DNA from 4 places in the Mesorhizobium sp. M0848 genome. Region 2 is predicted to be linked to each of the others. Evidence: riboswitches for the same ligand, from Rfam matches in the RefSeq annotation. Region 2 holds a riboswitch; each other region holds the start of a gene.
The links. Region 2 has a riboswitch for cobalamin ahead of metE (5-methyltetrahydropteroyltriglutamate--homocysteine S-methyltransferase). Riboswitches for the same ligand answer to the same signal wherever they lie in the genome.
Positions count from the first base shown of each region.

Region 1: linked by a shared signal. The riboswitch ahead of bluB (5,6-dimethylbenzimidazole synthase) and the one ahead of metE (5-methyltetrahydropteroyltriglutamate--homocysteine S-methyltransferase) in region 2 are both predicted to bind cobalamin.
Region 3: linked by a shared signal. The riboswitch ahead of NKH95_RS32235 (aromatic ring-hydroxylating oxygenase subunit alpha) and the one ahead of metE (5-methyltetrahydropteroyltriglutamate--homocysteine S-methyltransferase) in region 2 are both predicted to bind cobalamin.
Region 4: linked by a shared signal. The riboswitch ahead of NKH95_RS29390 (DUF1636 family protein) and the one ahead of metE (5-methyltetrahydropteroyltriglutamate--homocysteine S-methyltransferase) in region 2 are both predicted to bind cobalamin.

Region 1 is NZ_JAMYOM010000002.1:331,986-335,818, reverse strand. It holds gene NKH95_RS03515 (pirin family protein) at 1-69, opposite strand, end outside; gene NKH95_RS03510 (DUF2277 domain-containing protein) at 109-375, opposite strand; gene NKH95_RS03505 (exodeoxyribonuclease VII small subunit) at 487-738, opposite strand; gene NKH95_RS03500 (histone deacetylase family protein) at 742-1,668, opposite strand; cobalamin riboswitch at 1,790-1,969, shown strand; partial or broken gene bluB (5,6-dimethylbenzimidazole synthase) at 1,985-2,698, shown strand; gene NKH95_RS03490 (hypothetical protein) at 2,821-3,804, opposite strand.
Region 2 is NZ_JAMYOM010000044.1:22,229-26,061, forward strand. It holds gene metE (5-methyltetrahydropteroyltriglutamate--homocysteine S-methyltransferase) at 1-1,910, opposite strand, end outside; cobalamin riboswitch at 2,006-2,207, opposite strand; gene NKH95_RS32075 (alpha,alpha-trehalose-phosphate synthase (UDP-forming)) at 2,776-3,833, opposite strand, start outside.
Region 3 is NZ_JAMYOM010000045.1:20,637-24,469, forward strand. It holds gene NKH95_RS32230 (FAD-binding oxidoreductase) at 107-1,207, opposite strand; gene NKH95_RS32235 (aromatic ring-hydroxylating oxygenase subunit alpha) at 1,233-2,480, opposite strand; cobalamin riboswitch at 2,596-2,797, opposite strand; gene NKH95_RS32240 (DUF680 domain-containing protein) at 3,305-3,502, shown strand; gene NKH95_RS32245 (DUF680 domain-containing protein) at 3,574-3,774, shown strand.
Region 4 is NZ_JAMYOM010000034.1:28,104-31,936, reverse strand. It holds gene NKH95_RS29400 (NADH-quinone oxidoreductase subunit A) at 1-240, opposite strand, end outside; gene NKH95_RS29395 (winged helix-turn-helix domain-containing protein) at 572-1,771, shown strand; cobalamin riboswitch at 1,802-2,006, shown strand; gene NKH95_RS29390 (DUF1636 family protein) at 2,045-2,473, shown strand; gene cobW (cobalamin biosynthesis protein CobW) at 2,476-3,513, shown strand; gene NKH95_RS29380 (cobaltochelatase subunit CobN) at 3,532-3,833, shown strand, end outside.

The DNA of each region.
Region 1 (3,833 bases), on a different contig from region 2:
CATCAATTCGATCTGATCGCTGGCGAAGGCATCGCCTGCCTCAGGGTCTTTCCCGGGGAAGAAGCTCATGGACTCTCCTTGTCGGTGGTCGAAGGCCGCCTGGCCGCATCAGGCAAAGCGGATCGCCGCCTTTGCCCGCAGCTTGGCCGCCACCTCTTCGCGATTACGCGGATGCTGGTGGGTTTCCAGGGAATCGAGCAGTTCGCGCGCCGAGGCGGCGATGGCTTCGACGGCATGGTCGAAGGCGTGCTGGTTCTGCTTCGAGGGCCGCGTCGTTCCGCTCAGCTTGCGGACGAACTGAAGAGCCGCGTCGCGCACCTCGTCATTGGTTGCCGGCGGATCAAAATTGAACAGGGTCTTGATGTTTCTGCACATCGCTTCCGTATCTCCTCTTGTCCTTGAGCTGTTTCAAGCGGAACGAGTTATATCCTCGATCATGATCCTGTCCAAAAACTGGTGAGGCGAGGCCATCGTTCGGACCGGGCCTCAATCCGCGTCGAGTGGCTCCGTTCCGACCGGCTTGCCGTCGCGCGACAGCCTGATCTTCTCGACCTTGTCCTCGGCGGCCTTCAGCAGCCGGTCGCAATGCGCCTTCAGCGCCTCGCCACGTTCATAGATCCTGATCGACTGGTCGAGCGGCACGTCGCCACGCTCCAGATCATCGACGATCTTCTCCAGCGCATCGAGTGCCTGCTCGAAGCTCATCGCCTTGACGTCTTCGTTGGTCTCATCGGCCATCATTCATCCTTTCATCAGTCGCCCGACATGGGCGGCGACCGAAAATGCCAATCCCTGCAGATCGTAGCCGCCCTCGAGCAGGCTGACGAGCCGGTTGCCGCTGTGGCGTGCCGCGCGCTGCATCAGCTGGCCGGTCGCCCAGTCGAAATCATCCTCGGTCAGATTGATCTCGGCCAGCGGATCGCGGTGGTGCGCGTCGAACCCCGCCGAAATGATGATCAGGTCGGGCGCGAAATTGTCGAGCGCGGGCAGGACGCGCGACAGGAAGGCATCGCGAAACACTTCGCTGCCGGTCTGCGGCGCCAGCGGTGCGTTGACGATGTTGCCGGCGCCCGTTTCGGTCTTCGCTCCGGTGCCGGGATAAAGCGGCATCTGGTGTGTCGAGCAATAGAGCACCGACGGATCGTCCCAGAAAATATCCTGCGTGCCATTGCCGTGATGCACGTCCCAGTCGACGACGGCAACGCGCTCGACACCGTGTTTCTTCTGCGCATAACGCGCCGCGATCGCCGCCGTGTTGAACAGGCAAAAGCCCATCGCCGTGGTCTTTTCGGCATGATGGCCGGGCGGCCGGGCGGCGACGAAGACGTTGTCGGCGCGGCCCGAAAAGACATCATCGACGGCGGCGTTGGCGGCGCCGATCGCGGTGATCGCCGCTTGCCAGCTCTTCGGGCTGGCAGTGGTGTCGGCATCGATGCGGGCAATCCCCTCGTCGGGGATGGCGGCGCGAACGCGGGCGACGAAATCGGCGGGATGCGCGTAGAGGATGGTGGCCTCGTCGCCTTCCGGCGCCTGAATACGATCGAGCCCGGCAAAGGCTTCGTCGTCGAGCACGCGCTCGATGGCGCGTAAGCGGTCGGGCCGCTCGGGATGTCCGGGCGGCGTGAGATGCTCGAGGAAGATCGGATGGGTGTAGAGACGGGTGGTCATCGTCCTAATCTAGTGACCCGGATCGACAAAGGCCATGCACGGGCGGCCGATGACTGGGGAAAATCGCGACTGCGTCCATTCGCGTCGCCGCAGGCATTGGCCCCGCGGGCGCTTCGGCGTAAGGTCCCTGGTACTGCCTGGTGCCCGCCGCAAGCGGGAGAATCGGGAACACGGTTGAATTCCGTGGCGTGCCCAACGCTGTGAGGGGGACCGCGCCGGTAAATGCCACTGTCGATGACGGGAAGGCACCGGACGCGGGTTGATCCCGAGCCAGAAGACCGGCCTGGCAGGCATTGTCATCCGCGTGGTCAGGCGGATGGCATCAGAGCGACGTGCGTCTACTTGGACGCACAAAGTACGCTCTGTCAGTTTTGAATCTGCAATCGCAAGGGGACAAGCGATGCCGGAACACATGACCGCTGCCATTGACGATGGATTTGACCAGAATGCGCGCGATGCGGTCTACCGCGCCATGTTCACGCGGCGTGACGTGCGCAGCCATTTCCTGCCCACCGCGATCGATGACGACGTGCTGGCACGGCTGCTGCTTGCCGCCCATCACGCGCCATCGGTCGGCTTCATGCAGCCATGGAATTTCATTGTCATTCGCGATGTCAAACGACGGGCGGAGGTGCGCGACCTGTTCCTGGCCGCGCGAGAACAGGAACTGCCGGCTATCGAGGCGGAAAAACAGGCGCTGTACCGCAAGCTCAAGCTGGAAGGCATCTGCGAGAGCGCGCTCAACATCTGCATCACCTGCGACCGGCAGCGCTCGAAGGGTTCGCCGCTGGGACGTTGGCACAATCCGGAGATGGATCTCTACAGCACCGTCTGCGCGGTGCAGAATTTCTGGCTGGCCGCGCGTGCCGAGGGCGTTGGCGTCGGCTGGGTGAGCATCATCGAGGCTGAGGCGCTGAAGCGGCTGTTGGCCATTCCGGATCACGTAACGCCGGTCGCCTATCTCTGCGTCGGCCGTGTTTCCGAGTTCGCTCCCAAACCGGACCTTGAAACGCATGGCTGGGGACGGCGGCTGCCGCTGCCGGAGCTGATCATGAGCGAGACCTTTTCCGGGCAAGGCGAGACACAGCTCAAATCCACCGTGGCGCGCCTCAACACCGTTCCTGCCTCACCAGACACCATCCGCCCAGCCGATCAGGGTGTGGCGCCGGCCGTAGCCCAGCGCGAACCGCCGAAGGAGGCCAGCGCCTTGTCCTTGAGCTCCCTGAACTTCGACGATGCCTCGGCCAGCCGGGCGTCCCAGGCCGGATCGGGCACCTGGCCCGCGATGGTCTTGAAATAGACCTGCATCAGGCAGGCGATGGCGAAAGGCTCGATGAACGCCGCCTTGAATGCCCAGGCGAAGACGATGGCGAGCACAAAAGCCCAGCCGGCGAGCTGGCCAGGCATCAGGAACAGAATCGCACCGGCAGGTGCCAGCATCATCAGAAAGATGATGAACGACATGCCCCACATGATGACCGCCAGCCAGACGGCGTTCTTGACCATGACCTTGCCGTTCTGAGCATAGAGCACTACGCCTTGGCGCGCCGTCTCGAAGGGCGAGGCTGAATTGATGCGGATGTTGTAGCCGAGGATGATCTCGTCGACATAGGTCAGCGACAGGCGGATCACCGTGTTGATGAAGGAGACCAGGCCGCTCAGGCCTGGTATCGGCAGGAAGGCGGCGATACCGCCGAGCAGGCCGGTGATGGCATGGATGGCACCCTTGACGAGTCGGTCGACGACGAAAAGGATGTTGGCTTCGGCAAAACGCTGGGTGACGACATCCCTGGCGTAGGCGATCTGGTCCTGACCGCCGGGAATGTCGCGGCCGTCGATCAGATGAACCATGACGGCGATGTGGCCGGCCTTGACGACATAGAGGATGTATTCGCGGATCCAGTAGACGGCGATCGAGACGACGCCGAAACCGACCACGCCGCCCCACAGGGCAAACGACAGCGGCCCGTCGGGATCAGTGGAGATATGGCCGACGCCATAGCCGACAGAGGCACCGGTGCCGGTCGCCATGATGTAGGCCAGCGTGATGCCGAAATAGACGATCATGCGAAAAACGATGAACGGCCAGGTCCGCATCATGATGGACACCGACCGGCCGATCTCAAAATCCCACATGTGCCCCGAATCTCCGCCTCAGAGATGGT
Region 2 (3,833 bases):
CGCAGTGGCAATCCTTCGCGAAAGGCGGCCTCATCGATCTGGACCATCCTTGCGCCGGACCTTTCGAGATCCCTCACTTCGTCGCGGATGGCGAGCGCGATCTGGCGGCAGGCTTCGGAGCGGGGTACGTCGTCGCGAACAAAAGACCAATTGAGAATGGTGACGGGGCCTGTGAGCATTCCCTTCACGGGCTTTTCCGTAAGCGACTGGGCGAATTGCCACCAGCGCACTGTCATCGGATTGCGCCTCGATACGTCGCCGAAAATGATGGGGGGACGCACGTAGCGCGACCCATAGCTTTGTACCCAGGCATGCTGGGTGAGCGCGAAGCCGGACAACTGCTCGCCGAAATGCTGTACCATGTCGTTTCGCTCGAACTCACCGTGCACCAGCACGTCCAGCCCGATCTCTTCCTGCCAGCGAATTGCAGCCTCGATCTCCTTCTTCAGGAACGTCTCATAGTCGACATAGCTCAGCTGGCCCTTCGCATGAGCGGCCCGCGCCTTGCGTACCTGCGGCGTCTGCGGGAAGGACCCGATGGTCGTCGTCGGGAACGGCGGCAGCCCGAGTGAGCCGGCTTGGACTCTGGAGCGCTCGCCAAAAGCGCTCTCTCGTCGCTTCGCGCTGTCCTCAATGCTAGCGATCCGCCCCTGAACAAGCGGGTCATGGATCCTCGTGGATGTCACGCGCGTGGCGGCAGCCTCGGCAGACGCTTTCAACGCGCCTGCCACCGCATCCCTGCCTTGGGACAGGGCCCGGGCCAGCAAGACCAGCTCGTCGGTCTTCTGGGCCGCGAAGGCGAGCCACGACCTGATGTCGGCGTCGAGTTCCGTCTCCATGCGCAGATCAATCGGCACATGCAGCATCGAGCAAGAAGGCGCGATCTCGACGCGGTCCAAGGGCCAGCCGGCGACGATCGGTTTGATGCGGTCGAGAATGGCGGGCAGGTTCGCACGCCAGACGTTGCGGCCATCGATCAAGCCAAGCGAGAGCACCAGATCCTTCGGAGCGAGCCGACCCACCGTTTCCAGGTGCTCGGGAGCGCGCACGAGATCAATATGCAGCCCGGCCAGGGGCAGAGAAACCGCGGTTTCGAGATTGTCTCCCAGCGACCCGAAATACGTAGCCAGCATGATCTTCAGCTCGGGCGCGGCTTTCGACAGCTGGCCATAGGCGAATTCGAACGCAGCTCGTTCGTTCGGGTTCAGATCGAGGACAAGCGCTGGCTCATCGATCTGCACCCAGTCGGCTCCCGACAGCTTCAGCCTCTGCAGGACTTGCTCGTAAACGGGCAGCAGCCGCGGTAGGAGCGCGATGGGACCGAACCCCTCGGCAGGCGATTTCGCCAGCTTGAGGAAGGTGATGGGTCCAAGGATGACTGGGCGTGTGTGAATGCCGAGAGCTTTAGCCTCGAGGAAGTAATCGACCGGCTTCGATGACGAGAGGGCGAACGTCTGATCATCATTGAGTTCCGGCACAATGTAGTGGTAGTTGGTGTCAAACCACTTGGTCATTTCCATCGCGGTTACACCAGGTCCATGAGCCTCCTCCTGGTGACCAGCGTGTCCACAATCCTCCGTCTGACCCTGGTTGCCGCGCGCCATTGCGAAGTAGATGTCAAGTGGGACCTCGCCGCTATTCCAGCCGTAACGGGATGGAACGGCCCCGACCATGGCTGCGGTGTCGAGCACATGGTCGTAAAGCGAGAAGTCGTTCGACGGGATTTTCGACACGCCGCGATCGCGCTGCTCTTCCCAGCTAGCGGCACGGAGCGCCTTCGACGTCGTGAGAAGGTCGCCAGCGGACGATGTTCCGGACCAGTAGCTTTCAAGCGCGAATTTCAGTTCTCGCCGACGACCGAAGCGCGGCACGCCGAGCGTTGCTACAGGAATTTCCTGAGAGTCAGTCATGTCATACCCCGATGGTTGGGGCGTCGATGACAAGGAAGGCGCTAGCAGGCCGGCACGAACGCCGGCTTGCAGCGGCCACCGAGACACCCCGCCCGTGGACGTAATTCGCCGTGGCAGGTCTCCTGGCTCGCGGGGTCATAGCCTCTACCGGTCTTCCTGAGGGTATTCGCCTCAGTGACATGAGTGGGGTTGGCTCGCCGCTAACAGTTGCGGGGGCAGCGCCGGCATTGCACCGGCTTCCCTCTTAGCTCCGCTGCGGCAGCGCCGCACGCGAGAACCACGACACGCAGACAATCACAGGAGTCCGCACTTTTGTCAATGACGCATAACGAAATGTTTATGTCGTTATGTGATTTCGCTTTTACGCTTGTCTAACAGTGTGAAATATTCAGTCGCATTGGCGGCGCTGCTCCGCTGCCACCATTGTCCAACTAATGGATCCCTGTCGGGCTGCGACATCCCTCGCAGGTCGCCGATGAAGGATTTCGGACAAGACTTCAAGCGCGTGACAACGTCATTAGAATGCAGAAGATCGCATTGGTGGCGATGTTTAACGATGCGGCCGCAAGCCGTGCGTGCGTGGTAGAAGCGGTTTTCTCGGAGTGAGCGCCAAACCGTGGTCCGAGGGGAATTGGCACGCCAGTCGTCATCACGGGTGACTAGGCAATCGTGATGACTCCGCTCGGCGGCAAGAGACCACACTGACGGAGCCTGGCTCTCAAGGGTCTGATGCAAAGCCCGACTGTGGTCCCGATAAGCCGCTTAAGCCGCATTCAGGCGGTCAGGATAAGTATCTCTCTCTCCAAGCGCTCGGCATTGAGGGATGCGCAAATGCAGGCAAAGCTCGCGTGCTTCATATTCTGCATCATACGATCGGCAGGACCCAGTTTTTATCCAGTGCACGCGTCAGCGCGGTGTGCAATTCTGGCTCGGTCCGATACGAAGGCATTTGGGCCTCGCTGATCCAGCCCAAGCCAACATAGTGGAAGTGATCCGCAGGGACCGTAACCCGGCTGCTGTCCAGTTGCCGAACGAAGTCCGCTGACCAATGGTGGATCGTATACGCTTCAAGTTTGTCCATCATCCTCCGCCAGCGTTGGATGCGTTCTTCGCGCGGCATGCTGGCCGCTCTTGAGATCGCGGTAGCTATCTCGTCGGAGAGCCTCGGATTTACCAGCAGGGCGTCCTCGCCGAAGTCTTCGGCCGCGCCGGCAAACTTCGATAACACCAGAACGCCAGGGTCGCTCGGATCTTGTGCAGCAATGTATTCTTTCGCCACAAGATTCATGCCATCGCGCAACGGCGTCACAACGCAAACACGCGCGGCTCTGTAAAGACCCGCTATCTCAGCTTGGGTGAACGACCTGTTCTCATAGATAATCGGCATCCACTCGTCCGTGCCATGCCGGTTGTTGACTTGATTGACGAGTCTTTCGACGTCGCGCCGATATTCGCTGTACGCTTGGATGTCGCCACGTGAGGGAGTTGCGATTTGCAAGAGCGAGACACGTTGCGGCTCGACTGCCAGCAGATCGAAAGCTTTAATCCGATTGTCGATGCCCTTGGTGTAGTCGAGCCGATCGACGCCGATAACTAGCTTTGCTCCGCCAAGTTTCAACTGCGAAATGTAGGCTTTCTGCGCCTCAAGCGAATCTGCGGCACACTGTTCGAATTGCTTCGGATCGATACCTATAGGAAAATTTTGGCATTGCGTCTGGCCATGGTCCGAGAAAACGACCCCGTTCTTGCTCTCCAGCCCCAAATGAGATTGGACACAGGCGAGGAAATTGCTCACATCACGGTCGGTCTGGAAACCGAGCAGATCATACTCGAGCATACATTTCATTAGCTCGCCAGAATTGGGCACGCGCTCCATCATGTCAGACTCGGGCCATGGCGTATGCAGGAAATGGCCGATCGGCC
Region 3 (3,833 bases), on a different contig from region 2:
CCGCGGAGATGATCTTCGGGCCTTACGGTCAACCCCACCGTTGCAGGCGTCTAACCATTTGCAGGGTTTTTGGCAAGATGGCGCAGACTCGGGCGAGCGCAGCCGGTCACGCTTCGATTTCAAGCGCAGAAAGCGGCTTCGAGCAACAGGCGAGGATAAAGCCGTCCTCGATTTCGTGATCGAGGATGCCGCCATTGTGACTCATCTCGACGTCGCCCGCGACCTTCCTCACCTTGCAGGTGCCGCACAGGCCGAACTCGCAGGCGGCGGGAATCCGCACCCCAGAGGCGCGTGCCGTCTGCAGCACGGTCTGGCCGGCGACGCATTCGGCATCGACATCGGAAAGCGAAAACCGGATCGGCGTCACGGCCTCGACGGCAACGGCGGCGCCGTCTTCCGGCAGTGGCGAGAACGGCGCCTGGATCTCCTCCACGGCAGGCGCCGCAAAGCTTTCCTGATGGTATTTCGCCATGTCGAAGCCGGCGGCGTTCAGCATGCCGCGCACGGCGCGCATGAAGGGATCGGGGCCGCAGCAGAAGATCTCGCGCTCACGGAAATCGGGCGCCAGCAATGGCAGCCGGATCGCGTCGATGCGGCCCATATGGCCGAACCAGCCCTCGCGGCTCGACCGCTCCTCGATCATGAAGCCGAGCGACAGGCCGGGCATGCGGCTGCCGAGCAGCTCGAGTTCCTTGCGGAAAATGATCTCTTCCGGGCGGCGCGCACAGTTGACGAAGCCGACATCTGTCCATGGCGCACAGTCGTTCAGCCAGCGCAGCATCGACATCATCGGCGTCACGCCGGAGCCGGCCGAAATGAACAGATATTTGGCCGCCGGGTGGCTGTGTAGCGAGAAGTCGCCGGTCGGCCCATAGGCCTTGACGTGCGAGCCCGGCGTCAGATGGTCGAACATCCAGCGCGTACCGGTGCTGCCCGCCTGCGCCTTGACCGTCACCGCGATTGAGAACGGCCGCGACGGCGAGGACGACAGCGTGTAGGTGCGCATCAGCGGCCCGTCCGATGTCGGTAATTCCAGCGTCACGAACTGGCCCGGTTTGTAGCGGAACCAGGTCTGGTTGTCGGAGCGGAAGGTGAAGGTCTTCACGTCAGGCGCTTCGTCACTGACGCCGATCACTTCCAGCACCTGCAGCCTGTCGTTCCAGGGCGTCATCTGGTCGAGATGGCGATAGAGGCCAAGGTCCGTCATCGCATTCATCCTCTTGTCCCCTGGGCTAGGCGACGCTGCGCAGGGCCGGCCGGTCGCCTTCTGCAAGGCGCGGTCCGATGAACGACGCGTACCACTCGACGAACTGGATCACGCCGCCCTCATGCAGCTCCGAATAGGGGCCTGGTTCGTAGGCCGGCGACAAGATGCCGAAGGCGTTTTCCTCGACGATGCGACGGTCCTGGTCGTTGGTCTCGGTCCAGACATGGGTGAGCTCAGCGAGATCGTAGTCGACGCCTTCGACCGCATCCTTGTGGACGAGCCATTTTGTCGTCACCGCGGTTTCCGTGGCACTGATCGGCAGCACGCGGAAGGTGACGGCATGGTCGCCGAGGATATGGTTCCAGGTTGTCGGATAATGATAAAGCAGCAAGGAGCCGATGCGGTCGGTTGAAACGCTGTCGGACAGGTTCTTCTGGACCGCCCGTTTTCCCGTCATGGTGTAGCTGACGGCATCGCGCAGCAGCGGCGCGCGGGTGGCGCGGTACTGCCCTGCCGGATCGATGCGGAATTTGCTCGGCAGGCCTGATGCCTCGCATTTGGCCCAGTGCGCGACCATTTCAGGGTCGCTGTCGGCGCCGTTGACGCCGGTCACGGTCGGAGCCTCGGGGAAGGTCTTGCACAGCTCAGGATGATTGGCGGCGCAGTGATAGCACTCGCGGTTGTTTTCCCAGACCAGCTTCCAGTTGCCCTTCTCGACGATCGTGCTCTCGAAGGCGATCTTTGCTTCACGCAACCGGTGCGGCAAAAGATAGGGTTCGATCATCGCCCGCATCGGCGCGAAATCCGCCGGCTCCTTGGCCAGACAGATGAAGATGTAGCCGCCGACGCTCTCGCAGGCGACCGGCTTCAGGCTGAAATCACTCTTGTCGAAACCGTCGGCCATCTGGCGGGCAAACAGCAGGCGGCCGTCCAGCTCATAGGTCCACTGGTGATAGGGGCAGACGAGCTTTGCCGCCGTGCCCTTCTCCGTGTTGCATACACGGCTGCCGCGATGGCGGCAGGAATTGTGGAAGGCGTTGATCTTGCCGTGCTGGTCGCGGACAAGGACCACCGGATAGTCGCCGATCTGCACGGTGATGTAGCTGCCCGGCTTCGGCAGTTCGCAATCATGGCCGATGAACAGCCAGTCGCGATACCAGATCAGCTCCATGTCGAGCTTGAAGTAGTCCGGATCGGTGTAGAAGGGCTGCTCCAGCGAAAAGCCTTGCCGGCGCCCCTTCAGGAGCCTCAGCATGTCGTTGCGGGTATCCATGTCCTGTCCTCGTTTCTAAGGACTGAACTGGTGGTGATGGAGGAAGGATTGAAACGCAGGCCGGCTAGGTGCCAGACATGCGCTATCCACCTCTTGACCGCCCACCGCGATCAGTCGAGTCTAACAATCTTGGGCTGGTTTCCGGGCTCTGGAGTTGTCCTTGCGGACCATCGCGACACCTTCCCAGGCAGTTGCCCAGTGGTCTCCCGTTGCGACTTGAACTCCACCACCGTTGCGGGGGCAGCGCCGGATTCTGACCGGCTTCCCAATTCTCCGCCTCGTCGTCACGAAGCGGCACCTGAGATGGTATGATCTAACCACGATCGGGGGCGCGCCGTCGGCATGAAAACGACATCGTATCCATGCGGCGCGACACGGCCTGCGAACGTTCCCGCAGACCGTCGCGGGCTGAAATCCACCTCCCGGATGACCATTTTGCCGGCTGCGATATCCCCGAATCGGACCCCTTGGCGGGGTCAAAAAAGGTTAACGGTTTCGAAAAGTGACTATTAGCTCGATCTAAAATCGAACCGAACGGTTCGTTTCTGTTGACGGTGCGTGCAGGACGGTGTGAACGCTGGGCCTCTGAAACAGTCAGTGATCCATCCAGCGGTTACACTTAACATGCTGATTTAAAGAAGAAAAATATACCCGTAGATTCCCTTGGCACAATTTCAAGGTGTGGATTCATGGTCCACACGGAACAACTTCGTGATTGGAAAAGGCGGGGTTGCCCTCCCACATCGGGGCTGTCCGAACGACGCGATTTCATTTCCAAGACACGCCGCTAGACGGACGGAAAAAGACGATACTGGAGTACAAAAATGAAAAAGATCATTCTCACTGCCGCAGCCCTTCTGGCCATTTCCGGCAGCGCCTTCGCTGGTAGCGACCACTACGGTTCGAACGCCGCGGCAGCCACTGCTGTCGACAGCTCGTACACCGCTTCGACCAAGAAGTCGGAACCGGCTGCTCAGGCGCCTGCCCAGGGTGCTGACCGCAACGTCTTCGGCAACAACTAACAGCCGATTCCCAGTCGACGGCGGGCTCGCCCGCCGCCCTGGCGAAATTCAGACATTCAGGAGTATTTAAGATGAACAAGATCCTCATTGCTGCCGCCGCCGTTCTGGCCATCTCCGGCAGCGCTTTCGCCGGCAGCGACAACTACGGTTCGAACGGCTCTAACCAGCCTGCCGCCGCAGTGGACCAGTCGTACACGGCTTCCACCAAGACCTCGGAACCGGCTGCCCAGACGCCCGCTCAGGGCAGCGACCGTAACCTCTTCGGTCGCTAACAGCCAATTTCGCAAGCGACGGCAGCTGTGTCTGCCGTCCTGGCGAAATCCAGAATTCA
Region 4 (3,833 bases), on a different contig from region 2:
CAGGAAGGCCACTTCCAGGTCGAAGATGATGAACAGGATCGACACCAGGTAGAAACGGATGTCGAACTTCATGCGCGCGTCGTCGAACGAGTTGAAACCGCACTCGTAGGCGGAAAGCTTTTCGGGATCGGGATTGCGATAGGCCACCAGGAAGGGTGCGGCCAGCAACGCCAGGCCGACAACCAGCGCCACGCCTATGAACAGGACGATGGGCAGGTATGAGCTCAAGAGTGCGTTCATGCTCGGCTTTCCGTTGGCGCCAATCCACTTTGATTACAGCACCGGACCCTAATGCGGAAGCGTGACAGTTTAACCGCTGAACCGTTTTAAGGGCCTATGCTGCAACGCGGCGAGGGTTAGCGCAGCACTTCCAGCGAAGCAAGTCAAACCTTGTTCAAAACACCGACCTGGACGGCATATCGCGGCAAACTGGTCCGATCCGCTCCTGTTTGATTTCCTTCGCTTTTTACTCCACTTTTCTCTCCTGACATGGATGCCGCCAAAACCCTGCTAGCATGGGTTGGAATCAGCCATTCGACCCTCGGTCAAAACACTTCAAAGTGATGCCTGCATGAAGGAAAAGATCTCGCTCCCCACGGCCCGTCGCATCGCGCTTGCCGCCCAGGGGTTTCTCGATCCCCGCCCGACCGGCACGCCTGACCGCCGACATTTTGCCCGCACCCTCTCCCGCACCGGCCTGCTGCAGATCGATTCCGTCAGCGCGGTGGTGCGCGCTCATTATATGCCGCTCTATTCGCGCCTTGGCCCCTACCCGTTCTCGCTGCTCGACAACGCGGCCGTGGCGCGCAAGCGCACGGTTTTCGAATACTGGGGGCACGAGGCCTCCTTCCTGCCGGTCGAGACATACCCGCTGATGCGCTGGCGCATGCAGCGCGCCGAGCGCGGCGACGAAATGTATCTGGGCCTCGCCAAATGGGGCCGCGAGCACGCCGCCTACATCGAAGAGATCTACCGCCAGGTCGCCGAGCGCGGCCCGATCGCCGCTTCCGCGCTCGAAGGCCAGAAAGGCTCGGGCGGCTGGTGGGGCTGGAGCCATGCCAAGCACGCCTTCGAATGGCTGTTCTGGGCCGGGCGCATCACCACGGCGCACCGCCGCGGTTTCGAGCGCTTCTATGACCTGCCCGAACGCGTGCTGCCGCAGGCGATCCTCGATCTGCCGGTACCGACGCCTGAGGACGCGCACCGCGAATTGCTGCGCATTTCCGCCCGCGCCCACGGCGTGGCGACTTCAGGCGATTTGCGCGATTATTTCCGGCTGTCGCCGGCCGACATGAAAGGCCGGTTGGAGGAACTGGTTGAAACGGGCGAGCTGCTGCCGGTGCGTGTCGAAGGTTGGGACAAGCCGGCCTATCTTCATAAAGACGCCCGCCTGCCGCGCAAAGTCGAGGCCCGCGCCCTGCTGGCGCCGTTCGATCCGGTCGTCTTCGAGCGGTCGCGCACCGAGCGGCTGTTCGATTTCCACTACCGCATCGAGATCTACACGCCGGCCGACAAGCGGCAATATGGCTATTATGTCCTGCCGTTCCTGCTCGGCGACAGGATCGTGGCACGCGTCGACCTCAAGGCCGACCGTCCGGCCAGCATACTGCGCGTCCATGCGGCCTATGCGGAGCCCGGTGCACCGCCTGAAACCGCTGCAGAGCTGTTCGAGGAATTGAAGCAGATGCAGGGCTGGCTCGGACTCGAACGCATCGAAGTGACGCCTGCCGGGGATTTGGGTCCGGCGCTGGCCGACATCGCCGTGTCGTAAGCTCGCGTTGACACCGCCGCCCGCAAAAGCCTAAATCCGGTTCCAGATGGTCCCTTGCCCGCAACGGCAAGGGCTAAGAGGGAATGCGGTGCGGGGCAAAATCCCAAATCCGCGGCTGTCCCCGCAACTGTAAGCGAAGAGCCAAGGCCGAAAGCCACTGGGGAGTTCCCGGGAAGGCGGCTACCCAAGGCGATGACTCGCGAGCCAGGAGACCTGCCGTCTGCGACTTTAGAATCCGATCGCCCGGCGGGTTTCCGGGCAAGGAGCCCGATCTTGGACCACGACAGCAGTTTTTCGGCTGGCACAGCGGATATTTCGTCCGGCCATGATGATGCCTTGGCCGGCGTCACCATCATCGTCTGCGCCTCCTGCCGCAATGAGACCGGCTCCGACGCCCATCCCCGTGCCGGCGAATTGCTGGCGGACGACACGCGCCGCGCCGCATCTGGCGACGATATTCGCATCCGCAGCGTCGAATGCCTCGGCAATTGCAAGCGGCGCCTCAGCGCCGCCATCCTGCGCGACGGCTGCTGGAGCTATGTCTTCGGCGACCTGACCACGACCAGCGGCGCCGACCTCGTGACAGGCGCCAAGCTCTTCGCCACCTCGAAGGACGGCCTGATTCCATGGCGCGGCCGCCCCGATAGCCTGAAGCGTGGCCTCGTTGCCCGCATCCCTCCCCTCGACCTGTTGAAGGACTGATCATGACTGCTTCCGTCTCGCGCGTTCCCTGCACCGTCGTCACCGGCTTCCTCGGCGCCGGCAAGACGACGCTGGTCCGCCATCTCCTGGAAAACGCCGGCGGCAAGCGTATTGCCATCATCGTCAACGAATTCGGCGACATCGGCATCGACGGCGAGATTTTGAAGGGCTGCGGCATCGACACCTGCCCGGAGGAAAACATCGTCGAACTGGCCAATGGCTGCATCTGCTGCACCGTCGCCGACGATTTCGTCCCGGCGCTCGACAAGATCCTCGCGCTGACGCCGAGGGTCGACCATATCCTGATCGAAACCTCGGGCCTGGCGCTGCCCAAGCCGCTGGTCCAGGCGTTCCAGTGGCCGAGCGTGAAGAGCCGCGTCACAGTCGATGGCGTCATCGCCGTGGTCGACGGCCCGGCATTGGCCGAAGGCCGCGTCGCCAACGACATGGACGCCCTGCAGGCGCAGCGCGCCGGGGACGAGACGCTCGATCACGACGATCCGGTGGAAGAGGTGTTCGAGGACCAGATCGCCTGCGCCGACCTGATCATCCTGTCGAAGAGCGACCTGATGGACGCCGCCGGCACCGCCCGCGCCAATGCCATCATTGGCGAACACTCCGCCCGCGCGGTGAAGATCGTGCCGACGTCGCATGGCAAGGTCGATCCCTCCGTGCTGCTCGGGCTCGGTCTGGCCGTCGAGGACGACATCGAAAACCGCAAGTCCCATCATGACGGCGCATTCGACCACGAGCATGACGACTTCGACACGTTCATCGTCGACATTGCCTCGATCGCCAATCCCGATGAGCTGGCAAAGCGTGTCGCCACCGTCGCCGAAGAAGAAAACGTGCTGCGTGTAAAAGGCTTCGTCGAGGTCGGCGGCAAGCCGATGCGGCTGTTGCTGCAGGCTGTCGGGCCGCGCGTCAACCACTACTATGACCGCGCCTGGACGGTGCAGGACGACCGCCGTTCGCGCCTCGTCGTCATCGGCCTGAAGGGGCTGAACCGCCCGGCGATCGAGCGTATACTCGCCGGCTGATTTCGGACACGGGTTGCGATGCACATCCTCACCACGACATCCGCCTCGCTCGACGACCTCGCCGAGCCGGTCGATCTGCGGCAGACGCCGGCGGATATCGTGGCCCTGTCCTTCACCGACAGCGACCTCGCCGGACTGGCGGCAGCCTGGAAGGCCGATGCCGGCCGCCTGCCCTCGATGCGGCTGGCTGCCCTGCGTGACCTGCGCCATCCCATGTCCGTCGACCTCTGGGTCGACAGCGTCGCCCGCCACGCCGAGGTCATCCTCGTGCGCATCCTCGGCGGCTACGACTGGTGGCGCTACGGCTGCGACCAGCTTGC